Regions from separate parts of the Obesumbacterium proteus genome, predicted to be linked through region 1. Evidence: predicted binding sites of a transcription regulator. Region 1 holds the regulator's gene; each other region holds the start of a gene.
The links. Region 1 encodes CRP, which controls carbon source genes, mostly activating them, when cyclic AMP is high. Its sites were predicted from a motif close to ATGTGANNNNNNTCACAT; they were not measured.

Region 1 (4,543 bases):
GTAGCCCGTTAAGCTGTAACAGCTGGAGCGTATACACCGCCGTGATGGTGAAACCAATCACGGCCAGCCCGTAATTTTTCCTGAGAACTAAATAAGCCGCGATGGTTATCACCAGCATGCAGCTTAGCGTGACGTTCAACGGCAGGTTGAGCTGGAGCAGTCCTGCGGCAGCAATTAGCCCAACGAAAGTGCCTAGCGCACGGTGCTGGATCCTAACGCGCGTTGCGTTATAGCCATTTTGGATCACCAGCATGATCGTCAGCAAAACCCAATAGGGCTTTGGCAGATGAAATAACATGCCGAGGCTACTGCCTGCCGCCAGCGTAATGCCTAATCGTGCGGCGTTGCGCAGCGCGACTGACTTTAACGAAAGATAGGCGCGCAACGCAGGCCAGAAGGGAAGCCGTTGCTGAGTGGACATCAGATTGCGTTGATATAATGGGCGTTGGCGCTCGAGTAGGCGAGCCACGCGGCTAAAATGGTAGTAACAGAATTTGCCAACGGGGTTATCTGGGTGCTGATTAGACAGTTTTTCTAGCGCAGATAGCTCGTTATCCATCGAGAAATGTTGGGGATAACGGTGATATAAAATATCGTCAGCAACCGTTTTGAGCCGTTCTGTAATGACCTGAGCATTGCGGCGTAAAATCGCTTCGGCCTGACTTTTTTCGACCAGCTTTTGTACTTCATCGGGCTGAGACAGGCTAACGGTGATGTGTTCTTGCAAATCTAATGCGACCTGAAAATAGCGCAGCAGGCGTTTGTATTCAGGATTATGCACCAACGAAAGCATGTGCATTTGTTGGTATATCTGAGCAATAAGATCCATCACTTTTTGCTGACGTTGCAGCAACGGAGGCAGTGCGGTTTCAGGATCGATATGCTGAGTTAGCAGGCTGTACTTGGCTTCCATGTAGTCGCCAAGCTGAACGTAAAGCTGGCTGAGGTTTTCGCGGATCGGTTGCCCCTTCCACAGCAGGAACCAAAACCAGGTGAAAGCGCCATACCAAATAGTACCGACAATATACAGCAGTGGCCCATGCCAGATCGGCACGCTTCCCGCCATACTCAGGGTAAAAATAGAGGCAACCAGCGCTGCTGGCATAAGTCGCGCATGTAGCGGGCTAATCTCACCGTTAACGCCGAGCAATAAAGCCAAACCGAGCATGATCAGCGGTAGGGGAATTTGCCAAAGTAAGCATTGCTGTAGCAGAAAACTGCTAAAGGCAAATAAGCTGCCGCCAACGACTAAGCGTTTGATAAAGCGTTTATGTGGGGTATCGAGTCCGGCAATATTGCAGCAGGCGGGAACTAAAGAGAACATCAGCCCAAGTTGTAGATTACCTATCAACAGACCGAATAGCACAGGAAGACACAGCACCAGCGTTTGACGCAGTGCGTAGTTGACTTCCGGGTGGTAGATGAACCGCCGCCACATAGCCAAAGAAACCCGTGCAGCAAGGCTACACGGGCGTCATCTATCAGCGAGTGCCGTAAACGACGATGGTTTTTCCGTGTGCGGAGATCAGATTTTGATCTTCCAGCATCTTCAGAATACGACCAACGGTTTCACGGGAGCAGCCAACGATCTGGCCAATTTCCTGACGAGTGATCTTGATCTGCATACCATCTGGATGAGTCATGGCATCTGGCTGTTTGGCCAGATTCAGCAGGGTCTGAGCGATACGACCGGTTACGTCCAAGAACGCAAGGTTGCCGACTTTTTCAGAGGTAACCTGTAAGCGGCTAGCCATCTGAGCAGAAAGGCGCATCAGAATATCTGGATTGACCTGAATGAGCTGGCGGAATTTCTTGTAGGAAATTTCAGCCACTTCACAGGCGGTTTTTGCACGAACCCAGGCGCTACGTTCTTGCCCTTCCTCAAATAAGCCTAGTTCACCAATGAAATCGCCCTGATTCAGATAAGAAAGGATCATTTCTTTGCCTTCTTCATCTTTAATCAATACAGCAACGGAGCCCTTAACGATGTAGTACAGGGTTTCAGCCTTTTCACCTTGGTGGATCAGGGTACTTTTGGACGGATACTTGTGGATATGGCAATGAGACAAGAACCATTCAAGAGTCGGGTCTGTTTGCGGTTTGCCGAGAACCATTCGCTATTATCCTCTGTTGTTATCGCTGCCCTAATATCGGGATACTGATCCTGACAGTGTGCTTATCGTGGCACGGGGCTTTGCTTATTAACTTGTTATAGCACTTCATAATCGAGATATAGAGTAATAGGCTAAGGTAATTATTTCCTAGAGTTATTGATCTATACCCGTTTCAATCCATAAAGATCCATTTCGGCATAGTTTGTAGCACAGCTTTGTGCAGGTGTCTTGTGTTGTCTCGCTTCAGCATCAAGAAGTGAGGCCTCGGATTGCCTGTTTTTTATAGAAAGCGTAGTCTGATGCCAAAATTTAACCAAAGGGGTGATAAACATGCAGGCACGAGTGAAATGGGTTGAAGGGATGACTTTTCTGGGTGAATCCGCTTCAGGACACCAGATTCTTATGGATGGAAACGCTGGCGACAAAGCACCAAGCCCAATGGAAATGGTGCTGATGTCTGCGGGTGGATGCAGTGCGATTGACGTGGTTTCAATTTTGCAAAAAGGGCGACTGGACGTGCGCGACTGTGAAGTGAAATTAACCTCTGAGCGTCGTGAAGAAGCCCCTCGTTTGTTTACTCATATCAATCTGCATTTTGTGGTTACCGGCAAAGGGCTGACCGATAAAGCCGTTGAACGTGCGGTTGCCTTATCGGCCGAGAAGTATTGCTCGGTAGCGCTGATGTTGGGTCAGGCGGTGAATATTACTCACAGCTTTGAAACTATCGTGGTTGAGTAACGTTTTTACTCCCAAGCATAGTTTTGGCATTCCCAACGTAATAAATCCAGGAATCGCCGCGCCGTTAAGGTGAGCGGCGATTTTTGCGAATAGAACACGCAGTATTGGGCGGTGGGTAAATCGTCGATAGGCAATGCACAGAGCGTATTGCCTAATCCCAGCGGAGTCCGCATCGCCCGAGCCACGATGGTCAGATATTGTGCCTGTTGCACCATGCTTAATCCGCAAACCACGGAGTCCGTTCGGATCGGTGATTGGCTAAGCTGGTGGTAAAAATTCCCCATGGCGGATTCTAGCTGCTGGTAATAACCCATATCGGTTTCGGGTATCAGCCATTTTGCGTGCTTCAGCTCTTCTAACGATTTCGCTTGAGAAAATGGGTTGTCGCGGTGAGCGATAATGCAAAAGGGCGATTCAAATAACGGCTCACGTACCAGATCTATTGGCGTGGTTTCGGCTGTTAGCGTGCCGATGGCAAAATCGAGTCGCCCTTCACGCAAAGCCGGTAGAAGCGTCGAGAGCTGCGCTTCTTTGGCGTGTATATTGGCCTGTGGAAACTGAGACTTAAAGGTATCAGCGGCCTGAGGAAACACGGTTAGCGCAATTAGCGATGAAAAGCCTACAGAAACTGATCCTTGAGAATATTGGCTTATCTGCTCAATTTCATCTGCCGCGCGCTGTAGTTCTTCCAAAATAAGCTGCGAGCGTGCCGCAAACGCGCTTCCTGTTTCAGTCAGCATCATTCCTTTGGCTCCGCGCACGATAAGCTGCGTATTCAGCGTATGTTCCAATTCTTTGATCGCTCTGCTTATTGCTGGCTGTGACTGGTTTAATGCGCGTGCGGCGGCGCGAATACTTCCGCGACGAATCACTTCCTGAAACGTTTTTAACTGCTGAATTTTTGGCAGATATTTCACCGCGCTTCCCCTATCAATAAAAAGCATCACCCCCAAAAAAATGACATCTTACACGGTGTGGGTAAAGACGATATTTTCATCAATGCCATCTGGCGCGCAGTTAATAAAAAGAAAGCGATGCACATCACATAAGCACCCCTATGCGTTTGAGCCTCTGTCAGGGTTGACGCCGTTCAGCGAGGAGTTTGGCTATGCAATTTCAGCGCCGTTCATTGATGATTTTTTTACTGTTTATCGGTTACGCCATCGTTTATATCGACAAAACCGTGGTGGGGTTTGCTCTGCTACCTATCGAACGTGAGTTTTCACTCCAGCCTGAGCAATTAGGCTATATCACCGGCGTTTTTTTCCTCGCCTATTCTATTTTCCAGATCCCCGCCGGTTGGCTTAACGATCGCTTCGGATTCAAAAAAGTCTTGTGTAGCTCACTGTTCCTGCTGGGCGGGTTTGCTATGTGCTTTGGCTGGTTGGGGCTCACTTTTGGTTTATTGCTGACGTTTCGTTTTCTAGCGGGTATGGGACATGCGGGCTATCCAACCTCCTGTGCGAAAGCGGTGACGGCGAATTTTCCCGTTGAGCAGCGTACTTTTGCTCAGTCTATTCTGTTGTCTTCGGCAGGACTGGCGATGACGTTAGGCCCGCTGGTGGCGGTATATTGCCTTGAGCATATTGGCTGGCGCGGGTCTTTTGCGTCGTTGGGGATTTTGGCATTTATAATCTCTGGCTGCATTTTATGGCTGGTGCCAAATCCACAAAGAGCATTGCCAATATCTT
Region 2 (4,543 bases), 480 kb from region 1:
CAAAAATCTAGATATGAGATATTGCTTCCAGCAACGTCACCACCAATCGATATCATCTCCAAACATCATGCAATGACATGGAGCGAACCATGAACAAGCATCACCAGCCTTTCGAAGAAATTAAACAGGTAGATGAATCTGGGTCTGAATATTGGTCTGCAAGAGCGCTGGCAAAGCTGCTGGATTACTCAGAGTACCGGCATTTTGTTCCTGTATTAGAGCGGGCGAAAGATGCGTGTTTAAACAGTGGGCACAACGCTGGTGACCATTTCGAGGATGTCCTCGATATGGTCAAAATTGGCTCTGGAGCTCAACGAAAGCTAAAAGATATCACCCTCTCCCGTTATGCCTGCTACCTCGTGGTTCAAAACGGCGATCCTAGCAAACCTGTCATAGCGGCAGGTCAAACATACTTTGCACTTCAAACCCGACGCCAAGAATTAGCTGACGACGAAACATTTAAGCGTTTACGCGAAGATGGAAAACGTTTGTTTCTGCGTAATGAATTAAAAGAACATAACAAACAACTCGTTGAAGCGGCTCAACAAGCCGGTGTTGCAACCACGATGGATTTTGCCATTTTTCAGAACCATGGATATAAAGGCCTCTATGGCGGGCTAGACCAAAATGCCATCCACCAACGTAAAGAGCTTAAAAAGAGTCAAAAAATTCTCGATTTCATGGGATCTACTGAATTAGCAGCCAACCTGTTTAGAGCAACACAAACAGAAGAAAAGCTACGTCGTGACCAGATAAAATCAAGGCAACAAGCCAATCAGACACATTTTGATGTGGGCCAAAAGGTTCGGAAAACCATTGAAGAGCTAGGCGGCACCATGCCAGAAAATCTTCCTGTTCCTAAGCACAGCATCCAACACATAGAATCCACCACTAAAAAACTGAGTAAAAAATAGCTTAGCAAAGCTAGCGCTGCAAACTTGCATGCACCTAGCTTCGTAAGCCACTAGATTGCGTAATGCTGGCTACTTAACCAGATTGTGTGGTTTTTTTATACCCAAAAAACACTACATGTAATTTTACAACGCGTTGGGTGAAAACCTGAGGTGTGTCGATGGCGTGCTGATGGGATGAAAAATAACTTGTGAAGAGAATCACAATTTAAAAACAAAACCACTAACAACTTAAGTGATTTGCGTCACATAAAATCACCTATGACGGGCGATATTTTAACTTTGTAGCAGACTTTCAGTCTACTTATGTGACCTGCATCACCAAAAACACCCCGATAGAGGGGGGCGTTACGAGATCAAGATCACAAATCCCCCACGGGGTACGCGAGATGAAAACGGCGTGATAGAGTCGATTTTGCATACAGAACGACAGGACGGTTTTTGGCGAAACCACCACAACTATTACGACGCGCAACATCTTAGCGCACCACGAGGGGTGTTTTATGTTATCACCAGATATCAAGGTCAAGGTACAGAATTTTGGCCGCTTCCTCAGCAATATGGTGATGCCCAATATCGGCGCATTCATCGCATGGGGTTTGATTACCGCTTTATTTATTCCTACTGGCTGGCTACCAAATGAGACATTAGCCAAGCTGGTCGGCCCAATGATCAGCTATCTGCTGCCATTATTGATTGGTTACACCGGTGGTCGTTTAATCGGCGGCGAGCGCGGTGGCGTCGTGGGTGCGATTACCACCATGGGCGTGATTGTTGGCGCAGATATGCCCATGTTCATGGGCGCAATGATTGCAGGCCCATTAGGTGGCTGGGCAATCAAACGCTTTGATCGCTGGGTTGACGGCAAAATCAAAAGCGGCTTTGAAATGCTGGTGAACAACTTCTCCGCGGGCATTATCGGTATGCTGCTGGCGATGTTGGCATTCATGGCGATTGGGCCGTTGGTGGAGTCGCTGTCAAAAATATTAGCGGCTGGCGTCAACATTATGGTGCAGAACAACCTGCTGCCATTAACGTCTATCTTCGTCGAGCCCGCCAAGATCCTGTTCCTAAATAACGCCATCAACCACGGCATCTTCTCGCCGTTAGGCATTCAGCAGGCAACAGAAACCGGCAAATCCATTTTCTTCCTGATTGAAGCAAACCCAGGTCCAGGGCTAGGTGTTCTGCTGGCTTACATGTTCTTCGGTAAAGGCAGTGCAAAACAGTCTGCTGGCGGTGCCGCAATCATCCATTTCTTCGGCGGTATCCACGAAATCTATTTCCCGTATGTGTTAATGAATCCACGTCTGATTCTGGCCGTGATTCTGGGCGGCATGACCGGCGTATTCACGCTGACGCTCTTTAACGCGGGCTTAGTCTCCCCAGCGTCTCCGGGTTCTATTTTTGCAGTCTTGCTAATGACACCAAAAGCCTCGCTCATCGGTGTCGTGCTGTCGATTATGGCTTCAACGCTGGTTTCATTCTTAACGTCTGCCATGTTGCTTAAACGCGCTCGCGTCGGTGATGAAGAAAGTAACGGCTTAGCGGAAGCCACTCGCCGTATGCAAGGCATGAAACAACAGTCTAAATCCGGTGGAAAAGTGACTGGCGTAGAACCTCAGCCAGCCATGCGTGCCACGCTTGATTTATCTAAAGATTTACACCATGTGCGTAAAATTATCGTCGCCTGTGACGCGGGAATGGGCTCAAGCGCGATGGGCGCGGGAGTTCTGCGTAAAAAGGTAAAAGACGCAGGGCTGAACCATATTTCCGTGGTGAACTGCGCGATTAACAGTCTGCCCGAAGACGTTGATCTGGTGATCACTCATCAAGACTTAACCGAACGCGCAATGCGCCACGCCCCACAGGCGATGCATATATCATTAAGCAATTTCCTTGATAGCGGACTGTATACCGATCTTACAACCCGTTTACTGGCGGCTAAACTGCCACAGGCGGCAAACGACAACCGCTTGATCAACCAAACTATCATCGCCGCTAACGATGATTCATTTGAATCAACTGACCGCGAAGAGAATCTATTTAAGCTCAGCGCAGCCAACATCTTCCTGAACTTAACCGCTGACACCAAAGAGCAAGCTATTCGCTTTGCCGGTGAAATGCTGGTATCTGGCGGCTATGTAGAACCGGATTACATCGACGCCATGCTCGCTCGTGAAGCACTCACCTCAACCTATCTAGGAGAATCTATCGCCGTTCCACACGGCACCGTAGAAGCCAAAGACCGCGTATTACGCACCGGTATCGTCATTTGCCAATACCCTCACGGCGTTCGATTCGGTGACGAACCAGACGACGTCGCTCGACTGGTTATCGGCATCGCCGCACGTAATAACGAGCACATTCAGGTCATTGCCCGCTTAACCAACGCACTGGATGACGAAGGCGTAATTGAACGTCTGGCGCAAACCACCAGTGTTCAGGAGATTTTAGATCTTCTGTCTGGCGAACAAGCGGCATAAGGCAATTACACGGCGTCGTTCACCGCAGCTAGTCGGTCCTAAAAAAGCGCCGTTGCTGTCGACGCCGTTCTTGGGGGCTCCCCCGCCCCCCTTTTTACGGATAGGTTTGAGGTCAAAAACATGAAAGCGATTCATTTTGGTGCAGGTAATATCGGTCGTGGCTTTATTGGTAAATTATTGGCAGACGCGCATGCAGAACTCACTTTTGCAGACGTAAACCAGCCGTTGGTCGATCAGCTTGCTCACCAGCAAAGCTATCAGGTCAACGTCGTGGGTGAAAATGCACGTGTCGAACAGGTTAACCGCGTAAGCGCCATTCATAGCAACAGCGCTGATGCTATTCAACAAATTGCGCAAGCAGATATCATCACCACCGCCGTTGGCCCGCAGGTTCTTAGTAAAATTGCCCATACGCTGGCGCAGGGATTAATGGCTCGTCACAGCAATGGTAACCAACAGCCCATGAATATCATTGCGTGCGAAAACATGGTGCGTGGCACTAGCCAACTCAAGCAGCATGTCCTCGAGGCGATGCCCACCGAGCTTCATGCTTGGGTAGAAGAACACATCGGCTTTGTCGATTCAGCGGTAGACCGTATCGTGCCGCCAAGCGCCGCAGCGAACGACGACCCGTTGGAGGTCACTGTTGAAACCTTTAGCGAGTGGATCGTTGATAGCACACAGTTCAAAGGCCAGTTGCCACAAATTACCGGAATGGAGTCTACCGCTAATTTAATGGCCTACGTTGAGCGTAAACTCTTCACTCTTAACACGGGGCATGCGATCACCGCTTATCTGGGTCAGCTTGCGGGTTATCAAACTATTCGTGAAGCTATTCTCGATCCCGCCATTCGTACTGTGGTTAAAGGCGCAATGGAAGAAAGCGGAGCGGTGCTCATCAAGCGCTACAGTTTTGATCCCCAGCAACATGCGGCCTATATCGAAAAAATTCTTGGGCGCTTTGAAAACCCTTACCTACATGATGATGTCGAACGTGTTGGGCGCCAGCCACTGCGTAAACTTAGCGCTGGCGATCGCCTTATCAAGCCGTTACGAGGAACGCTTGAATACGGCATTACAAACCACAATTTGATCATGGGTATTGCCGCAGCCTTGAGCTACCGCAGTCATCAAGATCCTCAGGCG
Region 3 (4,543 bases), 2.1 Mb from region 1:
AGCAATTGCATCTGCTTTTGTCTTTCGGCCGGACGCATGCGGCGGGCGCGAACCCGCTTGGTCAGCGTATCCCAGCTGTAGCTGAGTGCATGGCTAATTCCCTGCTCGCTAATATCTTTGATACGAACCGGCAGTCCGCCGCGCGTGGCCGTAACGCAGGCGATACCACCGCCCATCAACCCACCGCCTAATACGCCGATATGACGTAGTTCATGCGGTTTCGCAGCACCGCCTGCCTCTTTTTTCAGCGACGTCGAAGCAAAGAACAGGCTGCGTAACGCCGCAGATTCTGGCGTCATCACCAGCTCACCAAACGCCTTCGCTTCGGCTTCATAACCGCTGGCGCTACCGTGTTCTAATCCTTGGCGCACCACCTGAATGATTTTTTCCGCCGCCGGATAGTTGCCCTGCGTTTTGGCTAAGGTTTTCTTGTGCACGATGCTAAACAGCAACGAACGCCCTAATGGCCCGTTAAGCAGACGTTCGATGACTGGCAGTTCAGGGCGAGTACGCCATCCCTGACGCGCCAGTTGGATCGCGCTTTGCAACAGAATCGAAGCCGGAACGGCGTCATCGACCAACCCCATTTTCAATGCCTGTTTCGCACGCACATGCCTACCGGTCAGCATCAAATCTAAGGCCTGCGAAGCGCCAATCAAACGCGGCAATCGCTGAGTGCCGCCAGAGCCCGGTAGCAAACCAAGCTGCACTTCAGGCAGTCCTAGCGCGGTTTTATCATCCAGTGAACAAATCCGACGGTGGCAGGCTAATGCCAACTCCAAGCCGCCGCCTAAGCAAGCACCGTGGATCGCTGCGACCACAGGAATAGAAAGCGCGGCGATCTTCGCCAGCGTAACCTGCCCTTTTTGCGCCAGTGAACGCGCCTGCTGCTCGCTTTGGCAGGCATCAAGCATGGTGATATCTGCACCGGCGATGAATGAGTCCGGCTTTCCAGAAATAATCACAATGCCCTGTAACTTGTGCGTTTGCGCCTGCTGCAACACGTCTTCGATCTGCTGCACAAATTCTGCTTTAAGCGTATTCACGCGCTCGCCGGGAACATCGATGGTAATCACACCGATATCATTGTCTACCACGCTAAAACGAAAAGCGCTCGGCTGAGTGTCTTGCATGGCGAGGTTTTCCTGAGCTGACATTATTCCACCTCCACGATCATGGCGGCACCGAGCCCACCCGCGGCGCAGGCGGTCGTCAGCCCGAGCCCTCCACCGCGGCGGCGTAATTCATTCAACGTCTGTGTGATCATGCGCGCTCCGGTGGCGGCAAAAGGATGTCCATACGCAATAGAGCCGCCCAACACGTTGAACTTGTTCATATCGACTTCACCAATCGCCTGCGGGCGGCCCAATTTTTCGCGCGCAAACTCATCACTGGCAAACATTTTCAAATTCGCCAACGTTTGTGATGCAAAAGCTTCATGCATATCGATCAGGGTGAGATCCTGCAAGGTGATACCGGCGCGGTCTAATGCCAGCGGCGTCGCATACGACGGCCCAAGCAGCATATCTTCCCAAACATCAATGGCAGAGAAAGCGAAGCTGCGCAGATAGCCTAAGGGGACTAACCCCAGCTCACGCGCTCGTGATTCACTCATCATCAGCACCGCGGCGGCACCATCGGTTAATGGCGTACTGTTCGCCGCCGTTACGCTGCCGTGGCGGCGATCGAAGGCGGGTTTTAGTTTGCTATAAGAAGCCATAGAAGAATCGCTGCGCACGTTATTGTCTTTATCGAGCGACTGCTTGTAAGGCGGAATATAGGCAGTGATAACTTCGTCACGCAAAACGCCTGACTCCCACGCTTTCGCCGCTAAGGTATGCGAGCGATGCGCCAAGGCGTCTTGTTCTTCTCGGCTAATGTGATGGCTTTTTGCCATCTGCTCCGCAGTGTCGCCCATACGCAGCCCGGTTGAATACTCCGCAACCGCAGGAGGCACCGGCAGGAGATCGCGTAGCTTCAGCTTGCTGAATAATTTCAAACGCTGAGACAACGTGCGCGCTTTGTTGGCATCGACCAGCGTGCGCGCCAGCGCCTTGCTTACGCCAATGGGGAGAACCGAAGACGAATCAGCGCCACCTGCGATACCGACAGAAATGGTGCCCGCCATAATGCTCTCTGCCACGTTGGCTATTGCCTGAAAGCTGGTTGCACAGGCTCGTGACACGCTGTAAGCATCGGTATGAATGCTCATTCCGGTGCCTAAAACAATTTCTCGCGCAATATTAGGAGCCTCTGGCATTTGCACAACCTGCCCAAACACCAGTTGATCGATAGCCTCAGGAGAAATATTGCTTCGAGCCAGTAACTCACTAACCACCATATTGCCCAATTCAACGGCAGGAATGCCATGAAACGCCGTCGCTTGGCGGGCAAAGGGCGTTCTTAATCCCTGCACAATCGCGACGCGGTCGCCTGTGCGAGTCGTCAGAGCCAATGGGGATGACAAAGGAAGTGCCTGACTCATTTTGTGCTCCTGCGCAATACGCTAAAAATATCAAAATTGTTACCAAACCCTGAGCCATGAAAGACAGGCGAAAGTGATTCACGCCTTGCATTCAGTTAACAGGTCTGACCTGATAGCGTAAATTCTTAACCCAAATTTTACATTTAGCAAACAACAAAACGTAAGAACTGAGAGCAGAAGCAGGTTTCTTATTCAGAGATAATGTGGAAGGAGGCGAATAGATTTCGAGGAAATAATATAGCCCGTGAATATATGCATGGATAAAAATAGCAATGCAGGGACGCGAGAGGCTTTATTTTAATATAAAAAAAGCGCGGCCTAAGCCACGCTTAAAATACGACCAACCAACGCGATGCGATTAACGCAGGCCAAGTTGGAAAATCAGAGTTTCAGCTTCACAGGCAAAAGCGAAATCAACGGTCAGCGCATAGCCTTCCGCCGTTTTAGTGATATTGCTCTTAATTTCACATGGATCGGATTCGATACCGCGTGCTTTTTGTGTCAGCTGTTCCAGCATGGCTTTCGCATCAGCTTCCGTAGCAAATACATTGCTATAGGATGCGGTGCAGTCGGTGTTATCCATGATGGTGCCGACATCAACGCAACAGCAAGCCGCTGTTTCTTGTGCACTGCATTTTTTAATAGCATCAGTCATTTCAATCATCTCCTCGACGGGGAATGAACCCCTTTTATATCGCCAATTATGATCTGGCTCAAAAAATATAAAAACTGTGGGTATTTTACTCCTCTCCCACTACAGAGACTAGTGATATGCCAGATGAATGACATTAAGTGAGCAAAATCACATTATTTGGCGGTTATTTCTCCGCACTTGTAATCAATTCTTTATTAGTTCCGTTGTTTTTTGTTACAGAGATCTCTTTTCTTGAATCAATTTGGAAATATTTAATAAACATTCTTGCAACATACCAAGAGGTCAGACCTATACTCAGCTCACTGGTCTGATTTGTCAGATCGAACTCGGACCCTACAATCCGCGCTCCTTGTTACAGTACGTAACATAGTTTAAATAAAACACACAATAATGAGGTTTCGGTCATGCGCCAGAAAAACCTGTTTACTAAGTCAGCATTAGCTGCAGCAGTGGCACTGCTTTCATCAAACGTCAATGCCGCTGGTTTCCAGCTGAATGAGTTCTCAGCCGCTGGCTTGGGCCGAGCCTATTCCGGTGAAGGCGCCATCGCAGATACTCCTGCATCTGCCAGCCGCAACCCGGCACTATTGAGCATGTACGATCGGCCAGCGATGTCCATCGGCGGCGTATTTATCGATCCAGATGTTGATATCTCTGGTCGTTCTCCAAGCGGTCAAAGCTTGAACGCGAAAAACATCGCACCAACTGCATGAGTACCTAACTTCCATTACGTACAGCCGATCAACGACCAATGGGCCGTTGGTGCGTCTGTCACCTCTAACTATGGTCTAGCAACCGAGTTTAACGACAACTACGCTGCTGGCTCGATGGGCGGTACTACCGACCTGACCACGGCCAACCTGAACCTGAGCGCGGCATACCGTGCTAACGAACATTTCAGCTTCGGTTTAGGCTTTGATGCTGTCTATGCTAAAGCGAAGATTGACCGCTACGCAGGTGACCTGCCACTGCTGCTTGCTGGTTCTGGCAAGTTGCCACCGGCTCTTGCGGGACAGGTCGCGCAAATCCCTGCCAATACTCAGATTAGTCATCTGAAAGGTGATGAATGGGGCTTTGGTTGGAACGCAGGTATCCTTTACGAAGTGGATGAAAACAACCGCTTCGGCTTTACCTATCGTTCAGAAGTTAAAATCGACTTCGACGGCGATTACAAAAGCGACCTGCCATCCTCGCTGAACGGCATTGGCTCAATGATTGGTCTGCCAGCGGGCACCAACGGTGCAACCGTACCGGGCTCTCTGACCTTGAACCTGCCTGAAATGTGGGAAGTCTCTGGTTACCACAAAGTGGCACCACAGTGGGCCGTTCACTACAGCCTGGCATACACCAGTTGGAGTCAGTTCCAAGAGCTGAAAGCCAAAGGTTCTAACGGCCAGACGCTG

Region 2: DSM2777_RS02780 (PTS mannitol transporter subunit IICBA) is a predicted target of CRP. The motif match lies at 1,145-1,162, and genes of this name have one in related genera.
Region 3: DSM2777_RS18410 (YfcZ/YiiS family protein) is a predicted target of CRP. The motif match lies at 3,276-3,293, and genes of this name have one in related genera.

The regions. Positions count from the first base shown of each region.
Region 1 covers NZ_CP014608.1:1,052,348-1,056,890, forward strand. The annotation lists gene DSM2777_RS04975 (YccS/YhfK family putative transporter) at 1-1,438, opposite strand, end outside; gene crp (cAMP-activated global transcriptional regulator CRP) at 1,482-2,114, opposite strand; gene DSM2777_RS04985 (OsmC family protein) at 2,445-2,852, shown strand; gene DSM2777_RS04990 (LysR substrate-binding domain-containing protein) at 2,858-3,769, opposite strand; gene DSM2777_RS04995 (MFS transporter) at 3,961-4,543, shown strand, end outside.
Region 2 covers NZ_CP014608.1:569,993-574,535, reverse strand. The annotation lists gene dinD (DNA damage-inducible protein D) at 90-914, shown strand; gene DSM2777_RS02780 (PTS mannitol transporter subunit IICBA) at 1,415-3,397, shown strand; gene DSM2777_RS02775 (mannitol-1-phosphate 5-dehydrogenase) at 3,518-4,543, shown strand, end outside.
Region 3 covers NZ_CP014608.1:3,914,851-3,919,393, forward strand. The annotation lists gene fadJ (fatty acid oxidation complex subunit alpha FadJ) at 1-1,157, opposite strand, end outside; gene fadI (acetyl-CoA C-acyltransferase FadI) at 1,157-2,485, opposite strand; gene DSM2777_RS18410 (YfcZ/YiiS family protein) at 2,844-3,140, opposite strand; partial or broken gene fadL (long-chain fatty acid transporter FadL) at 3,545-4,543, shown strand, end outside.